2 regions of the Calothrix sp. PCC 6303 genome follow, and region 2 is predicted to be linked to the other one. Evidence: riboswitches for the same ligand, from Rfam matches in the RefSeq annotation. Region 2 holds a riboswitch; the other holds the start of a gene.
The links. A riboswitch is a leader RNA that binds a small molecule or an ion and turns the genes downstream of it on or off. The one in region 2 is predicted to bind cobalamin.
Positions count from the first base shown of each region.

Region 1 (7,608 bases), 980 kb from region 2:
CCTGGGGATGGATAGCAACAGATGCTCCATCCAGCATCTAAAATATTTGATTTGATTTGATTTGATTGTAGAAAAATGGTAAGATTACAGTGGTTGCGACCCACCCAGAAGACTAAGAGGCTACGGTACTCGGCTAAGATTGGGGAAGAGACATAAACCCAGCTGGTAAGCTATTGCTGTAATTCCAAGGTAAGTCTGCCGACAAAATAATCAAACAATCTCAGGAAGTGGGATTGCTGCCTGTGGACGCGGTGTAAGACCAAAAGCTAGACGGCTGGTGGAGGCAATTGCGAATGAGACGGGAAACTCCGTAGACGAATAAAACCGTCCTTGTGCTAGTTGAAATTGGAAGCCCCATTTTCAGCCAAAGGCAAGATGGGGTACTTCACCTTACTTTGTGTAATATCTTCGTAATATCACCCAAGAAACAACAGGTGTACCAACTAGGGCAGTTACAGAGTTAAGTGGTAACACCATTTCGTTTCCCGGTGCTACACACATCAAATCAGCAAATAACGCCATAATTGCCCCCATAATCATCACCCCAGGTACTAAAATACGATGGTCGTAGCTATTAAACATACTGCGACACAAATGGGGAACTGCTACACCGAGAAAGGCAATCGGACCACAAAATGCCGTAACTACACCTGCTAAAATGGAAGCGCTGGTAATTACCCAAAATCTGGTTCTTTTTAAATTTAATCCCAGCGTCAAAGCATAGGATTCACCCACCAGTAAAACATTCAACGGTTTCGACAACAAAGCAGCAACTACTAACCCCAGTAGTACTACACTTCCTAAAATAGGAATTTGTTTCCATGTCACTCCCCCAAAGCTACCAAAAGTCCATTGCAGATATGTTTGAATTTGTTGGCGATCGCTAAATTGTAATAAGATGCTAACTAACGCACTTGTGGCATATCCAAACAACAATCCCAAAATCAATAGCGTCATTGTATCTTGAACCCGACGCGACACAAGTAATACCAACCCTAGCACAGCAGCAGCACCCAAACTTGACGCAATTACCAAACTTAAATCCCCAAAAACACCCAAAGTTTGAAAAATTGCCCCCGCACCAACAACATTTGCTGTCAACACAACTAAAGCTACACCCAAGGAAGCACCAGAACTAATTCCTAACACAAAAGGTCCCGCAAGTGGATTTTTAAAAATAGTTTGCATCTGCAATCCACTCACACCCAAAGCAGCACCAGCAAGCATAGCGGTTATAGCTTTGGGTAATCTAAACTTAAAAATAATATTTGTCCAACTAATCTTTTCCGCATCCCCACCAAATAAAACCTTAACAACATCAGTAATAGGGACTTGCACCGAACCAACAGCAATATCTAACAAAAAAGCCAGAATTAATACCCCAATCAACAACACAAAAACTAAATATTCTCTTGCAATTAAAGCCTTATAGAAATCTTTAATAATATACATCTGACAGTTTTCAATCCTTACTGAACACGACGATAAAAAACTAACTCATGCTGCGGTAAAATCTCTGGATGAAAAATCTTAATTAAATCAGATAAAACCGCATCAGGATTACTAATTCCCCCTTCCCAGTAGTCATTTCCTCCACCTTTATTTATCCGCAAATTATTATTATAGATATTCCCATTTTTAACAGCTTTAAAATCAGCATATCGATTATCTTCGGCTAGAATATCTTGCTTTAAATTCCATTTTTGGCTAAGATTCAACCAGAAATCAGCATTTGTTGCCCGTTCGATAATTGCCTCAAAAGATAAAGGTAAACTTCCCGAAGACTCTTCATTACTCCAAAGATAGTTTGCCCCTGCATCCTCTAAATACTTGGCAGTATAACTATTACCACCCGGCATATACCAAGTGCCTTTAAAATTAAATCCCACAAACACACTTGGACGTGATTTTGCTGCTTTTGCCTTAGTTGCTATTTGTTGATACTTTTGTTCTACTTCCCCAAATATTTGTTCTGCCTCTTTCTCTTTATTAAAGAATAAAGCCGTAAATTTTAACCATTCGCTTCTACCCAAAGGTGAATCTTCCATATATTCGGCATTGATTGCCACTTTTAAAGCTGCTTCTAACAACTTTGGATAACTATCGATTTGGGTGTTTCCAGTTCCATAAGTTGTAATTAATTCTGGATTTAATTCTAATATTTTCTCAATATTAACGCTGGCATTATTGCCAACATTTGCAATAATGCCAGTTTTAATTTTTTCTACAACCTCAGAGGTATTGACTGTTTTCGTATCGCTGACTCCAAGTAATTTATCGACAACTCCCAGTTTCGCTAAATGGGGTAAATGAGTTGTGGAAAGGGAAACCACAGAATTAACTGGGACAGTAATTACTTGGGCATTTTTGTTATTTTCTAGAATATCTTTCGGTGTAGGAGTGCCGCATTGAACTAAAACATATTTAAAGCCAGTTTTTGCATCCTTCCAAGGATTATTAATTGTAATCACTTTATAGTTTTTATGATATTCCACAGTAAAACCCTGAGCGCGGGTAATAGTCACTTTATCAGGGAAATAATCGCGGTTTGCGTCGTATTGTTGAATACAGGCTGGATTAAGGGATTTTTTTTCAAGATGATTAACTTTCGGACTTTCGCAAGCAATGATTAATGTAGAAACAATAAATATAATGAAAATTAAATTAATTAGTTTTAAATGTTGCAGCTTATATAACATCTTGTTCAATTGCTGTTTAGTTATAGATGTCTTTTAGAAAAAAGAATATACAGCAGATTTTATCTTGGTAAGGTACACCTGTAGCGGGCAAGACTTCGGCGTGAGCGCTCAGTCCTTACCTCCGGTACACTTCGTTCCGACAGGCTCAGGAACCATCGAACGCTGCCCGTACCACCACAGTTTTATTCTTGATCTTTATACCTCATTTACCTGTAATCTGCTGTATTTATAGGAGAGGTAAAATATTACATCTCTACAATTAATCAAAAATGGCAACTATACAGGTGGATAGATATACTCTGTCACCTTTTTCCCTTCAACTAAATGTTCATTAACAATCTTTTTGGCAACTTCTGGTTTCACCCGACTGTACCAAGTTTTATCATCAGAATAAAATGCCACCGGACCCAATTTACAAACCTGCAAACAACCGGTTGTTCGCACTTCTATATCCAAACCTGCTTTTTCAACTGCCGCAGAAAGTGCATCAAATGTAGGTTGCCATTTCCGCGAGGGGTAACAGCGTCCGGATGTACAAACAGCTATATAAGAACACTTAAAAGGATTTTTAGTAAAAGGAATTTCCTTTGTTCCTAACACATAAATTTCTCGAAGTTGTTTATATAGCTCTAATTTGCTAAAATTTGCTTTACCATCAGGTAATAAATTTTCATCTTCTACATATGGATTTGGCAAAAATATAGTCATTACTTTTTCACCCGCACCATTCCAAAACTGAATACCCCAACTGTGGGGTTCTCCTTCTGAATTAATACGTCTATAAAATGCACCTTTATTAATTAATCTTTGCTGCCTTACTTCTAGTGGAGTCTCTGAATTTGGACCACCTATAGTTTCTTCAATACACAAGTGAAAATGCCAACCCTGTGTAATCACAGTCAGATATCCATCATAGAGAACGCATTTTTTTGGTGCTTCGTGAAATTCTAACTCTAAAACGCTACCTTGTTCTAAATGTCCTAAACCAATTTGATGCCAATTTTGTTGAAATAATGTGTAAGTTAAACAAGCAAGTACATCACATCGACAATCAAAATACTCATATTCAATTGTCCAACCGTTTCCTGTTGCTTCAGTTGTTTTCTGATTGAGTGGGATAACACAAGGATTGAATTCAATCATGGCAATTTTCTCGCAATATGTAGGTTAATTGTATAGACGCTACATATACATAGCATCTATACATATCATTAGAAATTAGCACTTAAACCAACTTGAAATACTCTACCCGCATCCGGAAATCCAGCAAATAATTGATATCTTTGATTAAAGATATTATCTACACTAGCATTAAGGGTGAAGTTCTGACTGAGGGGAATGCGAGTTTTTGCATCAAAAGTTGTGTAACCTGCTAATGACTCAGTGTTGGTATTATTCGTAGGATATTTCCCCAGAGAATTCATCAATAGTCCAAGATATAAACCTTGAGTATTTTCATAGGAAACACCCAAATTTAGTTTATCTGCACCTGCAAATCGTAACTCTTTGTTGATTTCTGCCGGATTAGAACTTTTTTTGATGCGTGGATCATTTGCCGTATAATTTACAAAAGCATAGATATTTTTAGCAATTTGTAAATTTAATGCCGCTTCAATTCCTGAAGTTTCAACTAAGCCGATATTTTCCCAAGTTCCCGTTACTCCATTCACGGCTGGTCTAATAGATTTGAAAGCAATTAGGTCTGATATGTTATTTTGGAAAAAAGTTAAGCGCAACAAACCAATGTCCCCTAATTTTTGGTCGATACCAATATCAAAACTATCTCCTTTTTCTGGTTTAAGGTTGGGATTCCCGATAAATGTTGGGTTAAGACTAAATAAGTTGCTTACCGTTGGGACACGAAAATTTCTGATGTAGTTTGCCCGTATAGTAGTAGAGTTGCTGATATCCCATTTTGCACCAATTGATGGTGATGTTGCAGAAGCATTGGCTAAAGTGTTGAAATCTTGACGCAAACCTAAATTGAATTTGACGTTAGGAATAAGACTTGTTTCGTATCTGGCAAAAATAGCACTTTGCCCAATATTATCGTCATAGTTAATTGTGTTGACACCTGTAGAATTTCTGATTGCACTACTAACAACATTCACATTTCGATAGTCAAAACCATAAACTATACTGTGATTTTTGCTGAAGTTCCAGCTATGGGTAGCTTGAAAACCGTAAGAACTTTGTTTTGTCTCGAATCTTCTGTTGAATTGAGGTGGATTAGTGATGGAGTTAGAGTCAAAGCGAGTATTGAGAAAATCGGTGTAGAATCTGGCTGTTAATAGCGAATCATTTCCCCCTCCAAGCTTAGAACTCCAGCTTAAATCATTTAAAACTTGGTCTGTATATTTGCGGTTTTTATCGGTTAGTACATTACCAGAACCTTGACCAAATTGTGGTACAAGTATGGGAACTCCTCCTGGTGTTCCTTGTTCTTTTCCTAAGTATTGTGTGGAAAAAGTTAGAGTATTACGCTTACCTAAATTTGCTTCTAATTTAACGTTAAAGTTATTGAAGAGAGCATCGTTATTTTTTCTGGTTCCCCTAAAGTTAGCTTCGGGAATTGAAAAAGGATAATTATATTGGGATTGAGTGCGATTATATCCCACTACCCAACCAATATCCCCAGCTTTTCCACTATTTTGAATAGTCTGTTGATTCAATCCATAAGCACCAACATTTACCTTTGCTTCAGTTGTGGTTTTATCTGTGGGACGACGGGTAATAATATTAATTACTCCACCAATTGCATCAGAACCATAAAGAGTTGAACCACCACCTGGTAACACTTCGACTCGCTCAATGTTATTGGTAGTGAATTCTGACAGATCAAAACGACCACTACCTAAGTTATTAATTGGTCTGCCGTCAAGCAGAATTAGCACCTGTTCACCATTAGAACCACGAATAAATTGACCACTTAATGCATGGGGTTCAGTTCCAACAGTTCCATCTGGTAAGATACCAGGAACAAATTTGAGTGCTTCTCGGACTGTTCTCACACCCTGTGCTTCCATTTCTTCACCCGTAATCACATATATGGGACGGGTAGAATCTTTAACTGTCCCTTCCCGACGAAAAGGAGAGTACACAGGTTCATTCAATAATTTATCGACGACGTTTATTTCGATGTCGGGTTCTTTCTCTTCTTTTTGTTCTTCTGTTGGTGTCGATTCTTGAGCGACTTCTGCTATTTTGTTGTTGGGTATGACTTGTGTAGCTGGTTGTAAATCTGAAGCAGTACCTTCGTTTTTGGGAAAGTTGGATATTAGGGGGATTTCCGTTGCCCTAGCTTTGTAACTTCCAGAGAATATCCCCAATATTGCTGCCAAACTAGACACAGCAAACTTAGTTCCCAATTGGGAATTAAACATATTATTTCTCATCTGTACCTCGCAGATAATTATGTTTTTTGTGGCGATTGGCGGGTGTTCTGACTTAGAGACAAAGATTAAAAAGAAAAATTTGCCTCGTCACAGTTGCGGGACAGCGCTGGATTTTCACCAAACTTTCCCCGTTATTTTTAATGAATAATTCTGATTAGAACCAATGCATTTTCGCACAATAGCACGGATATATTTGGTGATTAATGTCGAAATATTACATTCGTAAGTATGCTTTGCGTAGAGGATCTCGAAAGTGAGGGTAAAAAGCAACTGAGTAGATTTGATTATCCAACCTATAAAGCAGAATATATCGATTTTGATGATGTTCAGTACTTGACAAATAACCACTGATTCATACCTGTAAAAGTTTTGACTGTAATAATATTTACTTAAAATGAGTAAAATGATTATCATTCTCTTTGAGGTGATTGTCAATACTTGTGAGGCAATTTGTCCGACAAATAGTTTATATTGCGATGTACTTCTGCTCTTAATCGGTGTTAAATGGGTTATGCGATCGCGTAATCCATTTAACATCTCCAGTAATTACAGCAATTTTAATGTCTTTGAATCACACATCAATACCCAAATTTTGTGTAGACGTTCCACCAGAACGTCTCTACATTCATTTTCACTAGATGTCTTATTTAATCCGAAGTAACGCAGATATGTATTGGCATCCTGCCCATCCTTGATAATTTGCGGGCAAGATGCCCGCACCACAAGAAATTTGTGGGTATTTTTTTAATTGGAAGTCCCTAAGCCCACATCAGATAGATATCATCCCAGTGTCCTAGCAAATCTATGTCGTTGGGGGTGGCAACACGTAGATTTAAGTCATTGCTCATTTCAGCTATCACTTTTTAACTGAGAAAATAAGGTTTTCCATCCTGGATTCCCCATTTGATTTTCTCCTTGTTTCACTTCAAAAGTGACATTAGATGCTGCTGTTTCTTGTAATGCCTGTAAACACAATTCAGCAACATCATCCCGGCTGATTTTGCCGCGAATATTATCACCTTGTTCAGCTAATAATTCTTTACCACCAGTTTCCTCAGTTAAAGCACAAGGACGAATAATTGTATAAGGAATACCACTTGTCCTTAAACTATCTTCTCCTCTCAGTTTCCAAGTTAATATTCCTCCCAATTGATCATTTAATCTAACTGCGGGGGGTTCTTCTTCTAAGTTAATTCCCTCTCTTCCAGGACGGGTGACACCTGCGGAACTAATGAGGACAAATCTAGGTAATTTGCTACCTCCGTAGGCTTTGATTGATTCTACTTCCAAAGCAAAAGCACCAGCAGAAAACTTGGGATTTAGTTCACCATCATACTCAAATTTACTTAACATTAATTGTAAAGAGCAAATTTTACTGGTATCTATTGGAGGACGATCCCTAACAACTTTGGCACGAAATACAGGAATTAAATTACTGAAGGGAACTTTAATATTAATCCAAGTATCTGCTTCTGTGTCAAAGGAATAACTATAACCAACACCATCCCAGGCAG
Region 1 is NC_019751.1:6,264,734-6,272,341, reverse strand. Features, by position in the region: gene CAL6303_RS25440 (iron ABC transporter permease) at 391-1,452, opposite strand; gene CAL6303_RS25435 (ABC transporter substrate-binding protein) at 1,470-2,699, opposite strand; gene CAL6303_RS25430 ((2Fe-2S) ferredoxin domain-containing protein) at 2,976-3,842, opposite strand; gene CAL6303_RS25425 (TonB-dependent receptor) at 3,911-6,094, opposite strand; cobalamin riboswitch at 6,114-6,274, opposite strand; gene CAL6303_RS30075 (hypothetical protein) at 6,498-6,755, shown strand; gene CAL6303_RS25420 (CIA30 family protein) at 6,944-7,608, opposite strand, start outside.
Region 1: it holds a riboswitch for cobalamin, as region 2 does, so the genes downstream of both, CAL6303_RS25425 (TonB-dependent receptor) here and CAL6303_RS21455 (DUF1636 domain-containing protein) in region 2, are expected to answer to the same signal.

Region 2 (7,608 bases):
AACGACTAAAACCGCACCCAAAGATGATTTAGCTTTGAATAATTGACCTGCTTTATCTAATTCTGCAACAGTCCCGATGGAAATCCAATTTGTAGATTTTGTTGGCTTCTTTTTTGATTGGGGTTTAGCTGCATAACTTGCAGCAACGAATATAGGGAACAAATTGATAAACAAGCTAATACTGAACAAATTCAGAAATTTACGACGATTCATAGAATTTGGATATAGTTATGATTGAGAAAATACAATAATTGCTTTTGAGTGAGCGTTATTTTATTTTGTCGGAATCAAAATGTAGGATATAGTTCAACAGGTAAATAAACTAAGTTATACTTTTAACTCTTTGTTTACTACCCTTATATCCTACAATATATACTTTAATTAGTTACACCCTATATCTTTAATTAGCCCAAAATTACTCAGTAAAATATCTTCTAAGGTAAGCTATTCCGCAGACGACGTATACAGTTAATCGAAGCGACACAATCACAACCAAACATTGCTACAGCAGCATCACTCTCTTCATCAGTAACACCAAGCAGCGCACTTTCATTATTCATATCAGCCGCATCGATTTCTACATTACCCTTCTTTAAGTGAGATAATTGGGATGCGTTAGCACAGAAAAACTTACCGAGTTTTGTATGTTTTACACAGGCTTTTTGACTTTCTGCCGATACTGGTGTGACAGTTGCATCTGGACGTTCTACAGGTTGTACATTCTTAACTGTCTCACTAGCTACAGCTATCTTTCCACTCATTAACAATGAACCTAGAGATATAAATGCTAGAGGTTTTTTTGTCAAGTTTGAGAATATTTGTTTCACTCAGATCTCCTAACAGTACAAGGATTAGCATTGCGAATTGATTCTAACCGACGTGACGAGAATCTTTTTTGTCTAGTTCCTGAAATTAACTATGTGTAACACATTTCTAATTTTTTGACTACTGATACTTTGCGTATAATTATTTACTCTACGTAGCTAGAAAATTCATGCCATTGCTGGCGTACTTGCTGATAGCATTCTAATGGTGTCATGAGGGGGTTTTGTAAAATATTGACTTCAATTTGTGAACCATCTTTAACTAAGATAATCACATCTTGTTGAGGTTTGTAAGTATCAACTGCTTCTAAGATATGGTCGATAGTTTCTGATGCTACCATCCACTCATGTAAATAAGCTTTGAGATCTGTTTGCACTAGAAAGTGAGTGCTGACTATTTCATCTGCACAGTGATATTTCCCACGGATAATAGAAAAAGGAATGCGGGGTAAATCGACTTTTCTAATATGGCAAAAAACTGCCCCACGTCCTAGCTGAGAAAAACCTTTCCAAGCTGTATAACCAATTAGCAAAAAATTGGTAAAGTTCAATTCTTTTGGCAATTCAATTACTCTCCTTTGGAGGAAATAAACAGTACCAAATATTGGTGATGCCAACAAATAACGATAATCATTATTACATAAATATTGGGTCATGCCGTTACCGACTCCCTAACAATTCACCCCAACATGTCTGTATAAACTAGGTGTGAACCTTCTTAGCTGTTTCAGATCAAGTTGCTTGATTTCTCAACTCAATCTAAGTAATTAATTACACAGTTCCAATTGAATATTATTAGCTTCGAGAGGAATTGAAACTGATGGAATTCTTGCTAAGATACCTTTTTTCAGTGGCTCAGGACGTTCTGACCAAGGTAGTAAACCCTCTGGATGTAGGTAATATTTAGTCGCACAACTAAATACTCCATCAACTTCTGCGGGAGTTAATTCAGGGGAAATATCACCGAAAAGATACGTATTTTTACCAGGAGCAGCAAATGAAACTACACAAGAACGGCTACAAGCACTCATACATTCCACTGCTTGGATGACGAATTCTGCGCTGGATTCACGATTTAAATAATCTGCTTGTAAGCGTTTGAGCAGCTTTTCGCCACCACTTTCACCGACACGATTACCATTTTCCCACTTACTAGCACAAGTGGTACAAACAAAAATTGTATGTGCGCTCATCTATACCTCGTAGATTTAGCTGGGTTGTTTTGACTTATCGGCGGGCATTCTGACTGACAAGGTTAATATTTTTCTTTTTTTCCTTGATTACAGCTGCGGGACAGCGCCGGACTTACACCGGACTTTCCCCGTTACCTCTAGTGGATGATACTCACTAGAACCGAGATTAAGGTGAATGCTAACACAAATTTAGTGTATTTGGATCGCTATTCCAGTTTTCAGGCTATGCTAGCAAGTCTCAGAAATATCATAAAGCTTGGCACAGTTTAGTCTTACAGCAATTTTAATCTATTTGAACCACACATAAACACCAAAACCTTGTCTAGACGTTCCACCGGAACGTCTCTACGTGTGGTCTATTTACCCTTAATCAAACAAAAAATCAAATATTTTTGAAACAACCTGATTCTGTTTGTCTTTTTTCTTTATCTTGAATAGAGGTTTTTTCAGACGCAGAACGTCGCAATGACAAAACTCCACTTTTCATGACGGACGAGGTTCAGAATCAAAATTTTGTAGTTGAAATTCCTTGAGAATCGCTCAAACAGTAGTCATTTTCCGGAAATAAGTGATAATACGGTGAAGATGACTTAGATATATACTTGCTGATGTTATGTCCATAGCCTTCACCTTTGCCCTAAGCCAAAACCAAACCTTTGAACTGCGCTGTAATTACGGTAATCGTCGCTTGGATACGGAAGCCCTAGGGACGTTGATTGATTTGTGTGAAGCAAAGTATTATACCAAAGATTTCGATGCACCCGCAGAGTTAAAGAAAATCGGACGGGAATTGTATCAATGGTTCGATGGGAAGGAAGGTTGGTTGCGTCGGGGTTTGGAGAGTGATAGTCAAGCTCTAATTTATCTCGATTTAATTCAGACTAGTGAAGCAGAGGGATTAAACCCACAAACTCAGAAAGTGGCATTAGGGTTGGCACATTTACCTTGGGAATTATTACACGATGGTTCGCGGTTCTTACTGATAGAAGCCAGTGTTTTGCCCGTGCGATCGCTTGTTAGAAACAACAATAGTTTTTTAGCAACACAAAATCGTCCGTTGCGGTTGTTGTTTATGGCAACTTCCCCAGAACATCCTGGTGTTGCACTTTTGGGTTTTGAGCAGGAAGAGACGAATATTCTCAAAGCGACAAAAGACCAACCTCTGACTTTGGTGGTGGAAGAAAGCGGTTCTGTTGAGGAATTGGAAAACTTGGTGCGATCGTATCCTGAAGATTATTTTGATGTATTTCATCTCACTGGGCATGGGGTGATTTATACGGAAAAAGCTTTTGGAAAGTTACTACCCAAAGGTAAGAAAATCAAAGATAATACACCTTGTTTTATTACCGAGGATGATTTGGGCAAGGTTGTATTTACGACTGCGGAAGATTTGGGCAAAGCATTTGTTAAAGGTAATTCTAGAAAGTTTCCCAGGGTAATTTTCCTGTCGGGATGTCATACCGGACAATTGGCAGATGGGGGAACTGTTCCGTCGATGGCACAGGCTTTGGTAAAACAAGGTGCTGCGGTAGTATTAGGTTGGGCGCGTCCGGTTTATGATACAACGGGTATTATTGCCGCAACTGCGATTTATCAAGCTTTGGCAACTGGTGCGACGATAGAGGAAGCGATAATTGCCGCACACCAGGAAATGCTCGCACAGGAATGTTCTGATGGGCATTTACTGCGGGTTTATCGCGATACGCGGGAAATTGGCGGTTTGGTGACATCGTTGTTTACCAAGAAACGGGAAAAGCTGAAATTTACAGCTTCCGAATCGGAATTTTTGGATGAGAATAATATTGTCAAAGTTGCCAGTCGTGGGGAATTTGTTGGACGTAGACGCGCTTTACAAAGGTGTTTAAGAGCATTGCGGGAAACCAGCGACGAGACTGGGGTATTTATTGCCGGGATGGGGGGATTGGGTAAAAGTTCTTTGGCAGCAAGGTTATGTACAAGGGTACAAGCACAACGGGAGAATTTTGAGCGGGTTGTGTTAGTTGGTGTGGTTGATGAGGTAGGTTTAATTGGGAAATTGGCGAGTAAATATCAGCGATTTGCTGGTGTTCCGGCACTTTTGAATGAGCCGGGAATGAGTTTACAAGGACGATTACAGAACTTTTTTGAACATATTGAGCAGGAATTAGACAAGCCGTTATTATTGGTTTTGGATGACTTCGAGCAGAATATTCCCAAAACGAATGTGAAAGATGGTAGTTTGCGGATGACGACGGAAGCTTACCGGGTTTTAGAGGCGATTTGTGCGGCTTTGGCAGAAAATCAGGCAGAGAGTCGCTTGATTGTGACTTGTCGATATTTGGAAAAAGAGACTTTACCAGCGCATAATCTGCATTTGGAAAGATTAGCGGGGATGGGTGAAAGTGATATTGATAAGATTTATCGTGAATTTGATGAGGGAGTTAGGGAACAGGTACAGAAAAATCGGATAATTAAAATTGCCGACGGAAATCCGAGGTTATTGAAGTGGTTGGTGGATATATTGCGGCAACCGGGAATTTTGGGAAATATTTCCGGGGATGAGTTATTGGTGAAATTGGAAGGGAAACAGCAGGAATTTCGCGAGAATATTTTGGCTGAGACGCTTTTGGCTGGGTTGGAGGATGAGGAAAGGGAATTTTTAGCGCGGTTGAGCGTATTTCGATTACCAGTCACATCCGCAATTATCCAAAATGTAGAGACGCGATACATCGCGTCTCATCGACCAAACCCCCCATCCAACGAAAATCCCACGTTACAGCAAGATTTGGCGTTTTCCGAAAATTCCATGCAAGAGACGCGAAATTTCGCGTCTCTACATAATAATTGGTTGGGACGGTTAATCAGTCTCAGTCTCGTGGAATCTGCCACGGTTTACGCGACACAGCAGCCAGAATATCGCGTGACGACGGTTTTAGAGCCGTTGTTGCAAACTGTGTTGACAGCAGAGGAATGGCAAAGCACCAAAAAAGCCGCAACCCAGAGTATTTATAAAACCTGGTGGGAAGATTCGGGAGATACCTACAACGAAGAACAATCGCGGGAAATCGTCAGGTTAGCGGTGTTGGCAGAAGAGAAAGAAATTGCCGTCACCGTCGGGGATGAGATAGGGAATAGCTGGGTGAGTCATAATCGCTATGTAGAAGCAGAGGAATTGTGTCGAGAAATTCTCCAACTAGGGTCAGATTACCGTATTTTAGCCACTATTGCCAGAGCAGAAGATACTTTAGGTTTAGTTGAGAATGCGATGAATCATTATCAAACAGCCTTAGAACTTAGCCCAGAGGATAATTTAATAAAAAAAGCCATAATCCTGCACAACATGGCTAGTTTAAAAGTGCAACAGGGAGATATTGAAGGAGCGTTCGTGCTTTACAACCAATCCCTGCAAATCTATGAATCCATCAACAATGTGGGAGGAAAAGCCGCAACCCTCCACGCAATCGCAGGATTAAAAGCAACCCAGGGAGATATTGAAGGAGCGATCGCACTTTACAACCAATCCTTACAAATCACAGAATCCATCAATGATGTCCAAGGGAAAGCTGCCACACTGCACGCACTTGCAGGATTAAAAGCAACCCAGGGAGAAATTGAAGATGCGATCGCACTTTACAACCAATCCTTACAAATCAAAGAATCCATCAACAATGTGAAAGGGAAAGCTACTACCCTCCACGAAATCGCAGGATTAAAAGCACAACAGGGAGAAATTGAAGATGCGATCGCACTTTACGACCAATCCTTACAAATCAAAGAATCCATCAACGATGTGCAAGGGAAAGCTGCTACCCTCCACCAACTTGCAGGTTTAAAAGCACAACAGGGAGAAATTGAAGATGCGATCGCACTTTACAACCAATCCTTACAAATCACAGATTCCATCAATGATGTGCAAGGGAAAGCAACTACCCTCCACCAACTTGCAGGATTAAAAGCACAACAGGGAGAAATTGAAGATGCGATCGCGCTTTATAACCAATCGTTGCAAATCAGAGAATCCATCAACGATGTGGAAGGGAAAGCTGCCACGCTCAACAACATGGCTTATTTAGCTGGAGAAATAGGAGACACTGCTAGGGGATTAGAACTATAGCCCACCCCGCAAGCGGGGTGGGGTTCCAACTAACGCGCAATCTCTTTCACCGCCCCATCAATATTCCCCAAAACCTCTTGATTCCGGAATCTAATCACCCACAACCCCTGACTCTCCAAAAATTCCTGACGAATCGCATCCTCCTCTTGCGTATAATTTTAATCTATTGGAATCACACATTAATACCAAAACCTTATCTAGACGTTCCACCGGAACGTCTCTACGTGTGGTCTATTTGCCGGAAAATTGCTGTAAGTTCGCGTTTTCCAAATTCGCTCAACTTCACCTTACGAGGAGGGTAAATTTTGGTTTTGAATCATGTTTGCTTTGTTTCCACGTCTACGCAATGACAAAACTCCACTTTTCATGATGAATGAGGTTTAGAAACTAAACTTGCCAATATATGTATTTTATTTATCAGCAATCACCGTATTTCTAATAAGTTCTTACTTACCTTTTGTCGTCTTCAATTCGCCAAACTTGGGACTCCACCAACCTTTTTGAGTCGTAAAATAAACTGCTTCCTTATGTTTGCTATCACTGCGAGATTTGGGATCTGAACAGCGCAGCATGGTTTTATCTTGTCCATCTTTGGTGTATGCATATTCTTCCAAAGGTTGCTGACAAACTGGACAGGGATGTGTGAAATCTTTGGTATTTGATTTTGCCGATTTTGCAGTTTTTCTGACTTTTTTGGTTGCTGGTGGCTGAGACTCAGAATTATTTATTGGTGTTTTAACTTCTGCTTGGTTAGTTGTTGCACTACTTTGACTTTTGGGTGCTTGCCAGGTTTTGTTATATTCATTCCAAAATAGAACCACATTATCGCAACCGCTGACACATTTGAGAAAGTACTTCTTTTTCACCTTTGTGCTGGGAATTTTGGCGAGGTGATTTTGACATTGGGGACAGCGAGTCCGGGATTTGTCATAGTTGCGCTGTGCCGTAAAATTAGACTTGGGAATGCTAGATGCAGTAATGGGAATAGTTTTAGCTTTAGCTAAAGCTGGGGCAAAGTAACTTTGGTGCCAATTGGTGAGATACTTTTGCCAGGGTTGTTTCCCGGATGCGATCGCGTCTAAGGATTGTTCCATGTTTGCTGTGAATTCGGTTTCCAGTAAGTCGGGTAATGCTTTGCCTAAAAAGTCATCAACTTCCATCCCCAGGGTTGTGGGTTGTAAGCTTTCCTTAACTAACTGCACATAATCCCGTTTTTTTAATGTTGCAATGGTGGGAGAATAGGTACTAGGACGACCAATTCCTTTGCGTTCCATCAACTGGACTAATTTGGGTTCGCTGTAACGTGGGGGTGGTTGGGTTTGTTTTTTCTCATGTCCGGCATCAACTAAGGTGAGAATCTGTCCCTGGTGTAGAGTCGGTAAAATCGTATCTTTGCTGATGTTTGCCCAATATTTAGCATACCCATAAAATTCCACCACTTGCCCTCTCGCTTGCCAGAGAACTTCCCCCGATTGAATAACTACTACAGTTTTACGGA
Region 2 is NC_019751.1:5,283,157-5,290,764, forward strand. Features, by position in the region: gene CAL6303_RS21440 (ubiquinol-cytochrome c reductase iron-sulfur subunit) at 1-213, opposite strand, end outside; gene CAL6303_RS21445 (hypothetical protein) at 435-761, opposite strand; gene CAL6303_RS21450 (hypothetical protein) at 971-1,480, opposite strand; gene CAL6303_RS21455 (DUF1636 domain-containing protein) at 1,592-2,017, opposite strand; cobalamin riboswitch at 2,039-2,197, opposite strand; gene CAL6303_RS21460 (tetratricopeptide repeat protein) at 2,631-6,110, shown strand; partial or broken gene CAL6303_RS31765 (DUF559 domain-containing protein) at 6,140-6,250, opposite strand; gene topA (type I DNA topoisomerase) at 6,557-7,608, opposite strand, start outside.